DNA from 2 places in the Paenibacillus sp. FSL R7-0302 genome. Region 1 is predicted to be linked to the other one. Evidence: riboswitches for the same ligand, from Rfam matches in the RefSeq annotation. Region 1 holds a riboswitch; the other holds the start of a gene.
What was found. A riboswitch is a leader RNA that binds a small molecule or an ion and turns the genes downstream of it on or off. The one in region 1 is predicted to bind cyclic di-GMP.

Region 1 (4,365 bases):
TAGAGAAGGTTCCCTCCAGCTCAATATTGATTACTTTCTTCGCAGTATCTGTCTTCAAAATAAATTGTCCCATGTTGATCTCTCCCTAAGTGTAATTTCCAATACCTCCAAAACGTTATTCCTGCGACTCTATTCGACAAAACCGCAATTCGATTTGGGATATTTTGCCTTCATTATAACCAGATCATACTGAAACGTGCAATCAAAAGTCGAAATTTGTAGATTTATGAAGATTTTTCTTTGATCTCCTCCAGGGTATCCAGCAGCACATTAAAGGCCGAAATCACCCGGGGGGCACCGACGCAAGGGGTCAGATGCAGCAGCACGCCCTTGATCTGCTCGACGGTCATGCCAACGCGGAGCGCCATTACATAATGAACCCCCAGCTGTTCATATTGCCCCATCGTAATCAGAGACGAGATCACTGCAATCTCCTTCCAGTCAGAGCCAATCGTGGTCCGCTGAAAAATATCGCCATAAGCATTGCCCATGATATATTCGGCTAATTCCGGAAAATGCTCTTTGATCGGAGCCAGGGCCTTGGCCCCATAATCTCCTGAGAGATCAGTGAAATGATCGAGTCCGCTGTTCATGCTCTTGTTCACGTTATGTCCTCCTGACAGTAGGTTAAAAAAAAGGTGTGCGGATATGGCTTCCTTACGTAAGATCCAGCGTTCGGTGGGCCGTAGGAGGCATTTCATCACGGTCAGTCAGCAGCTCAATGACAGCTGCCTTGTTAAGGGCCACAGCTTCGCGGATTGCGGCAGCGAACTCCTCCTGCGTCTCGCAGCGGAAGCCGGCTGCACCCAGCGATTCGGCGAATTTCACGGCATCCATCGGAACCTCGAAGATCGTACCGTCAATCCGGCCGGTCGTTTTCTCCATGCCCTTGAGCGCCATATCCAGCTGCATATTGTTCACCACGATGAAAATTACCGGAATGTCCTTGCAAACGGCCGTGTTTATTTCAGCTCCGAGCATCATAAAACAGCCGTCCCCGGTAATACAGAAGACAGTCTCCCCGGGAGAGGCAGCCTTGGCGCCGATCGACATGCCAATTGAATTGCCCATACAGGCAAAGTAGGCATCGAATATGAAGCTGCCGGGCCTGCGGACATTGAACCATTTCACAGCATTGAAGCCATGGCTGCCGTCATCTACAAACACGCTGCTGTTGTAAGGAATCAAGTCGCTCATCGTGCTCATTACCGAAGCCAGAGAGAGCCCCGCCAGCACGGGAAGCTCGTCATTGTAAGCATTGGAGATTGTGATTTCATGCCTGGTGACCATAGAGGGGTCCAGCTTCTGAAGATACAGTGCCAGGTTGTCCCTTAAGTCCCCGCCGACAGCGATAGTGGATGAGGACAGTATTTTGCCGACAAAGGTTGGATCTACATCGAACTGGATCAGCTGCTGCGGATGATTCTCCGGCTTCAGGTTGCAGATGGTCATGTCGCTCAGCCGGGAGCCCAGAACAATGAATAGATCACTGTTGTTCAGCAATTCATCGCCGTGCGAAGAGCCGCCGACGCCGACAGGACCGTGGTAGAGCGGGTGATCATAAGCTATGGCGCCTTTGCCGCCTGGAGAGGTGACTATAGGAATGTTGAAGGTTTCGGCCAGCTGGACCAGTTCCTGATGGGCACCTGAACGGTTGACGCCTTTACCGGCAATGATCAGCGGTCTGGCGGATTGATTAATCGCCGAGATGACCCGGTCATAGTTCTGATAACTGACTAGTCCCTCGCGTTCCGGCAGAACAATCCGGCATTCCGCGAGCCGCTCTGTCTGCACATCAAACGGAATGCAGAGATGGACCGGACCTTTCCGGTCACCGAGGGCGATGGATAGGGCATGGTTGAAAATCGTGCTGAAGTGATCGCCGCGTTCAACGAGCTTGCTGAAGAGGGTGGCCGGCCGGAACATATCCGCCAAATCAGCCAGATAGGAAGTGGAATCCTGACATTGGGGAATGCCCAGCTCCTTGATGGACTGATGTCCGGTGATGAAGAGGACGGGAAGATTATTGGCCTTGGCATGCGCTGCTGCGGTGAGCAGATTCGTTCCGCCCGGACCGGAGGTGCCGAAGGCTACCCCGAGACTGCCGGTCTTCAGAGCATAACCGCCGGCGGCGAAGCCGGAGCTGGATTCGTGCCGGCCGGGGATGAACTCTATACCGTAGTCAACCATTTTCAAAGCGATGGGGCAAATAGACTTGCCTATAATTCCAAAAGAATGAGTGACTCCCAGATTGTGTAATGCTTCCGCCATATAATCTGCAACTGTCTTCAGAACATCCACCCCGCAAGTTGTTATTTGTATACGTCAGCAATAGAAAACCTGTACTCAGCATTGGAGCACAGGTCTGTTGCACGAATCACCATAATCAAACGCGAAACCTAAGGCGTTCACAGTTTTTCAGCAACCTGGCTGTCATGATCCCACTTCAGAAATGAGACTGTAGATCCATGGCTTTGCGTCATTCCCTTTCGGTGAATTTTGCCGGTATGCGGTTATAAATGAATTTGTGGAGAATTTTCCTTTACAATATATTCCTTGCTCCTCTTTTGTCAATAACCCCTGTGAGAAGAAACTCGGAATTTGACGAATATTCAGGAGTAAAAATGGCTAAATATTTGGATTTTCAAACTTTTGAAAATGGTTGTCTCTGGAAGACTAAAGTCTTAAAATGCAAATGGCCATTTAGGTTGATTAATGGTTGATTAATAAGGGAAGTAAGCCCAAAGCCTCATTACATTGCTGATTTACTGCAAAATATTAAGAATTCACTAGATATACAGCATTGCAAATTTCGGTGATAGGACTTAAGTAACGGTGATGTAAGAGGTTAGCTTATAGACAAGCTATGACAATAGAACGAATATAGTAAAGAAGTGCAAAGCACGGTTTTTACCCTTATGCACAATTTCAACAATTTGTGAATATTACATAACAATCTTTGTTTTGCCCAAAAAAAGAGACACCTCCCGCAGAAAATTCCGCAGGTGTGTCTCTTTGTGCCGGGGTTAAAATTTGAAAATATGAATCGTTTTTTGCAGGTTGAAGACTGCAGAGGTCATCTTCTCTGTCTCCTCAGCCACGGATTGCAGTGCGTGAATCTGTTCGTTCATCGCTGCGGATACCTCTTCGGTCCCTGCGGCGGTCTCTTGGGTAATAGCTGAAATATTCTCGATCGCTCCGGAGATCTTAAGTGCGCTCTCCAGCATAAGGTCACTCTCTGCGGAGAAGGAGGCAATCTGCTCGGTTATGTATTGGACACTATGCACAATTTGAGCAAAGATGTTGGCCGTCTCGGTAATCATCTCATTCTGCACCTGGACTACCTCTTCGTTAATGGCGATGTTATCAATGGCCTGCTTGATATCTGCTTCGATGCTGCGTACCAGACCGAACACTTCTTTGGTTGAAGCGGTGGATTCCTCGGCCAGCTTGCGGACCTCCTGGGCAACAACTGCGAACCCGCGGCCATGCTCGCCTGCACGGGCGGCTTCAATAGAAGCATTGAGCGACAGCAGATTGGTCTGTTCAGCAATTTCGGTAATTGTCTTGGTAATCATCGTAATGCCTCGTGCGTTATGCGATAGGGCTTCGATGGTATCCGCCACCTTCCGGGTAGCCTGGATGTTCTTGCGCATACCTTCGGCTTGGGTATCCACCGATTGCCGTCCCTGTTCTACCAATTCCAGTGTATGTACAGACCTTCTATTCATTTCCTTGGTGGAATTCGTATAATTGGAGACTTTGATTTCGATATCCTTGATCGATTCGGTCATATCAGCGATATCCACCGAGATTTCGTTAGCACCGAGGGCCAATTCATTGGAGGAGGAGGCCACCTGCGCCATGACAAACTTCAGGTTCTGATTCTTGTCTTCAATCCCGCGGCTGGCGTCCATAACCTGACGGGTAATCTGTGAGGCATCGGTCAGGATTTTTTTGAGCTTGTCAATCATGGTGTTGAAGGAGCGGCTAATGTCGCCCATGGAGCCATTCTCGTCGGCACGGCTGGTGAAGTCGCCTTTGGCAATCGTGTGCGTCACATTGGAGATATCCTCAAATGAAGATGTAAGCGTTCTCTCAATGAAGCGTGCAAGCGGGTAAGTCAGCGCTGCCAGGACGGCGACAAGAATAATGCCGATGAGCAGCCTGTCCATAAGGATTAGCGTGATTAAGACAGGGACAGCGAATAAAGCGGCAACCAGGTAACATCCGGTGACGATTTTTTGTTTCAACGGCAGCTTGTTCATCCAGTCCATAATGTAAAGTCCCCCTATAAATAATAATGTGTATTGTAATATTATAGGGGATACTAGTGCATTTGGTCTATTATTAAAAATCGTATAA
Region 2 (4,365 bases), 3.6 Mb from region 1:
CTGCGCCCTTCCCCCCATGGAAGCAATGAAAGGATAAGGATAAGAGGAAAAACAGTTGTAAATAGCCTGTACTTACGGTTAGTGTTCAATGTAATCTCCTTTCTCCAGCCACACCGCTTCGGCAGACCCCGGAGCGGTTACGCTTCCCGGATGGTCGTCTATAGCTTAGTAGCCCTGCTGGTAAGCAGGGCCATTAAGAGTGGCTTGCAGGATTTATAATTGTAACGTCTTAACCAGTAACAGCGCCAATGTTGAACACAGCTGCGGACCTTATGAGCTTACGAAGCGGAAGGGAGAAACAGCGCGCTTGCCGGAATGGTTCCTTTGGCCTGGCTTGGACTCTGCCACATCAGCCGCGCTTTTGCATCCCCTTGATTCTCATAATACTCTACCTGAATATCATACAGCTCGCCTGCGGTCAGGCTGATGCTGCCCATGCGTTCGGTGCCGCTCTGCTTCACCCAGCTGTCAATCACAAGCTCACCGTTCACCCGTACGCGGATACCGTCATCGGAATGGGTATAGATCTGATAAGTCTCCGTGTAGAGCGGCTTCATCTTCCCGCTCCAGCGGACAGAGAAGAACTCTATGCCGAGGGCGGCATCCGGCGAGCCTTGGCGCCAGTTGAAATCAAGCACAGCATCGGTACGCACTACAGCGGGTTCGCCCGATAGCGTCATGTTATTGAAGTATTCCGCGTACAGTCCATTGGCAGCAGGAACTTCTACCGGCAGATCCACCGGTGTTGCTGTAGGAGAAGGAACGGGAGCCGCTGTCGGCGTAGGCACCGGTGTTGGCGTTGGTGTCGGTGCTGGCGTCAGTGTTGGTGTTGGTGCTGGTGTTGGCATTGGTGTCGTTACTGGTGCCGGCGTTGCTGTCTGTGCTGGCGCTACTGTCGCTGCTGGTACCGTTGTCGGTACTGCTGTTGCAGCCGGAGCAGGTATGGATGTGTTGCCTGCTCTGGAGAAAAGCGCACTTGCAGGTACGGTTCCCTTCACCTGGCTGGGGCTCTGCCACATCAGATGGACATTCGCATCGCCTGCATTCTCATAATACTCTACCTTAATATCGTACAGTTGCCCGGCAGTCAAGGCTATGCTTCCTGTGCGGGCAGTTCCGCTCTGCTTGACCCAGCTGTCAATGACTGCTGTGCCGTTCACCCATAAGCGGATACCGTCATCCGATGTAGTATAGAACTGATAGGTCTCGCTGTAAGCCGGCTTAATCTGGCCGGTCCACCGGATCGAGAAGTAGTCTGTGCCAAGTGCGGCATTAGGAGTACCCTGACGCCAATTGAAGCTGATGACCTCATCGTTACGCACCATAACCGGTGTCCCCGAGAGTGTCATGTTCTTGAAGTATTCTCCAAGCAACCCGTTCTGGGCAGGCTTGCTCTCCGTATCACCGGAGGTTGGGACCGGCTTCGGAATCGGCGCAACGGTTGGCGTTGCTGTCGGTGTTGGCGTCGGTGTTGGCGTCGGTGTTGGCGTCGGTGTTGCCGTTGGCGTCGGTGTTACTATAGGCGTTGGTGTTGCTGTAGGCGCTGGTGTTGCTGTAGGCGTCGGTGTTGCGGTTGGCTTAGGGGCCGCCACTGGAGCAGTCCAGGCCTTATATTGGTCACGGGTCAGTGTGTAGCTGTCATTCATGAAATTCTTGATCGTAGCCGTGCTGTTATTCTCATAGAGCATCTTGCCCCAGTTCATCATGAACACGTAATTCTGCTGGGTCAGCTTCAGCTTCGAGATATTCGGCATTTCACCGTTCTCGCCGATGCCGATCGGTTTGCCGCCAGCCAGGCTGGTCAGATCATCATGATATTTATTCGAGTAGTCGTTATTATATATATCCGCTGCCAGCACATCCACTCTGTCCGCACCCGGATAAGTCCGTGCATAGGGATCAGAGTTGGCATTCGGCGCATTCGGGTTCCATACCCAAATCAGATTATTTAATTGATGAACGTTTACGAAACGGTCATACATAATATTCCATAGAGCTGAGAAATTATCTTTCTTCCCCCACCAGAACCAGCCGCCGTTCATTTCATGGTAAGGTCTCCACAGGATGGGAACCTTGGCATCCCGCAGGCTTTTCAGAGAGACAGCTACTTTATCCAGATCGGTGATCAGCGCATTATACTCTGTAGTACCGGGGGTTACGTATTTGTTGAATTGTGCCTGGCTGATTGACTTTTGCACATTGGACCATTCGTACTTGGTGCCCGGCAGGTTCTGGTGGAAGGTCATGGCTACAATGCCGCCCGCTCTGGACCAGTTCGTTGCACTCCAGACGATATTTTTGCGTTGTGCAGCGACTCCGCTCTCACTCTGTCCACCGATTGCTCCAAGCTCATAACCATGCAGTGCGGCGTATTGTCCGCTTGTTCCCTTCAGCTTGTTGCTCAGCTCATCCGGACTCTCGAAATAGTCATGCTGCCCTGTAATAATTCCATTTCCCGAGATATCATACAGATTGTTCAGCAGCTTGACCGCCTCGGCTGAGGCATTAGGGTTCACGGGCGCTCCTGTAGAGGAAGCAGCCTTGACAGTGGACGGGGCGATTCCCAGTCCCACGGGTACAGCAGACAATACCACGGCCAGCGACAGCACAGCGCAGAGCAAACGAGACTTACGGTAAGTTTTCACAATATTCTCTTCCTTTCGGTAGCCAGGCTGCCACTCTTGCGAAGGCCCTATAGCTTTGCGTCCCTATCTTTCGATTAGGTTTGCCATTGTCGTTTTGGAAGGATCAATCCCTCTTACCGTAAGTATCGTCGATATGCAAATTTAATGTAGAGTAAAAACAAAATTTGTCTAAAAAATAGTTCTCAATACCTGATTTAAAATTGTAACAATTGGTTAAATAGATAAGTTAGACCTAAGAAATGAACTGATGTAGAGCGATATCCTCCCAGTCCAGAGTAATACGGATATTGTCTTCCTCTACCAGCTCAGACCCCGTCTGCACCTCAATGAACTCCACATCGGTAAGAGCAAGAATGGCATGCTTGGTCCCTTCCGGTATCCGCACCACATCTCCCGCCTTCACCGTATGCATCTTCTCATTGATGACAATGCTGGCTTCCCCGCTGACGAAGGTCCAGATTTCACTGCGTTTGTGATGCAGCTGATAGCTGATATTTTTGCCCTCATTGATGAAAATCCGCTTGGTCAGCACCTCGTTGCCTTCATCATATTTCACATAATCGATCACCTTGTAGTGTCCCCAGCGGCGTTCCTCGTACATCGGTCTTTGTTCAAAAGTCTTCAGCACTTCCTTGATCCGCGGACTCTCGGCCTTGTGTGTCACCAGAATGCCGTCCGGGCTGGCGGCGATAATCAGATCCTTCGCCCCGATGACCGTAATTGGAATATCCAGCTCGTTAATGAGGCAGGTGCCCTCGGAGTCAGAGGTGATGAAGCCCTTGCCTACATGGTTGCTGGTCATTTCCTCGGTCAGGGTGTTCCAGGTACCCAGGTCCTTCCAGAATCCGGCGTACGGCTGCACTACGATGTTCTCTTCTTTCTCTACCACTTCGTAATCGAAGCTGATGGAGGACAGCAGCTTATACTGCTTCTGCAGCTCCTCGTAATTCAGCGGCAGCCCTTTGCGCTGCAGGATATCCAGCAGGTAGCCCAGACGGAAGGCGAATACTCCGCAGTTCCAGAGCGCTCCCCGGCTGATCAGCTCCTCGGCCTGCACACGGTCAGGCTTCTCCTGGAAGTGGCTCACTTGCAGGTAACCATTCGCTCCCGCATCTGCGCCCGTTGGAATGATGTAGCCGTATTTCTCCGAAGCATGCTCGGGAACTACGCCCATCAGCGCCAGGTTCGCCCCGCTCACCAGCATGGTGTTCTCCAGTTGCAGCACCGTTTCGAAAAAGGAGGATTCCACGTATGGGTCCACCGGCAGAATCGCCACGGTCTCGCTTGGGGACACCCCCGCGATGGAATACAGGTAGGCCGCCGTCAGCGCAATAGCCGGGAAGGTATCCCGCCGCTCCGGCTCCACGATGATCGGCACCCCGCTGCCGAGCTGGCTCTGGATCATCTCCACCTGGCTGCGTCCGGTCGCCAGATAAGAGGACCCGGCCATGCCGTTCTCCTCCAGCTGTCTCCATACCCGTTGTACCATTGATTCCGGTTCACCTGCCGGACTTGCCAGTACCTTCAGAAATTGCTTGGAGCGTGAATCATTGGACAACGGCCAGAGCCGCTTGCCGGAGCCGCCTGATAGAAGTACTAGTTTCATAGTGAACCCTCCATATCGTATTGTTATTGGGTATTTCTTGTTGCGTCTGTGTGGTTAAAAACCGCCTGTTATGAGGGCCGCTGCAAGGAATTTTGGGCTTACGGCCGCTGTTGT

Region 2: it holds a riboswitch for cyclic di-GMP, as region 1 does, so the genes downstream of both, MKY96_RS23765 (PA14 domain-containing protein) here and MKY96_RS07935 (thiamine pyrophosphate-binding protein) in region 1, are expected to answer to the same signal.

The regions. Positions count from the first base shown of each region.
Region 1 covers NZ_JBBOWB010000001.1:1,873,547-1,877,911, forward strand. Annotated here, with positions in the region: gene MKY96_RS07925 (hypothetical protein) at 1-73, opposite strand, end outside; gene MKY96_RS07930 (carboxymuconolactone decarboxylase family protein) at 225-605, opposite strand; gene MKY96_RS07935 (thiamine pyrophosphate-binding protein) at 658-2,271, opposite strand; cyclic di-GMP riboswitch class I at 2,418-2,514, opposite strand; gene MKY96_RS07940 (methyl-accepting chemotaxis protein) at 3,027-4,277, opposite strand; gene MKY96_RS07945 (helix-turn-helix transcriptional regulator) at 4,351-4,365, opposite strand, start outside.
Region 2 covers NZ_JBBOWB010000001.1:5,495,857-5,500,221, forward strand. Annotated here, with positions in the region: gene MKY96_RS23760 (glycosyl hydrolase) at 1-89, opposite strand, end outside; gene MKY96_RS23765 (PA14 domain-containing protein) at 279-2,645, opposite strand; cyclic di-GMP riboswitch class I at 2,660-2,740, opposite strand; gene MKY96_RS23770 (sugar phosphate nucleotidyltransferase) at 2,878-4,251, opposite strand.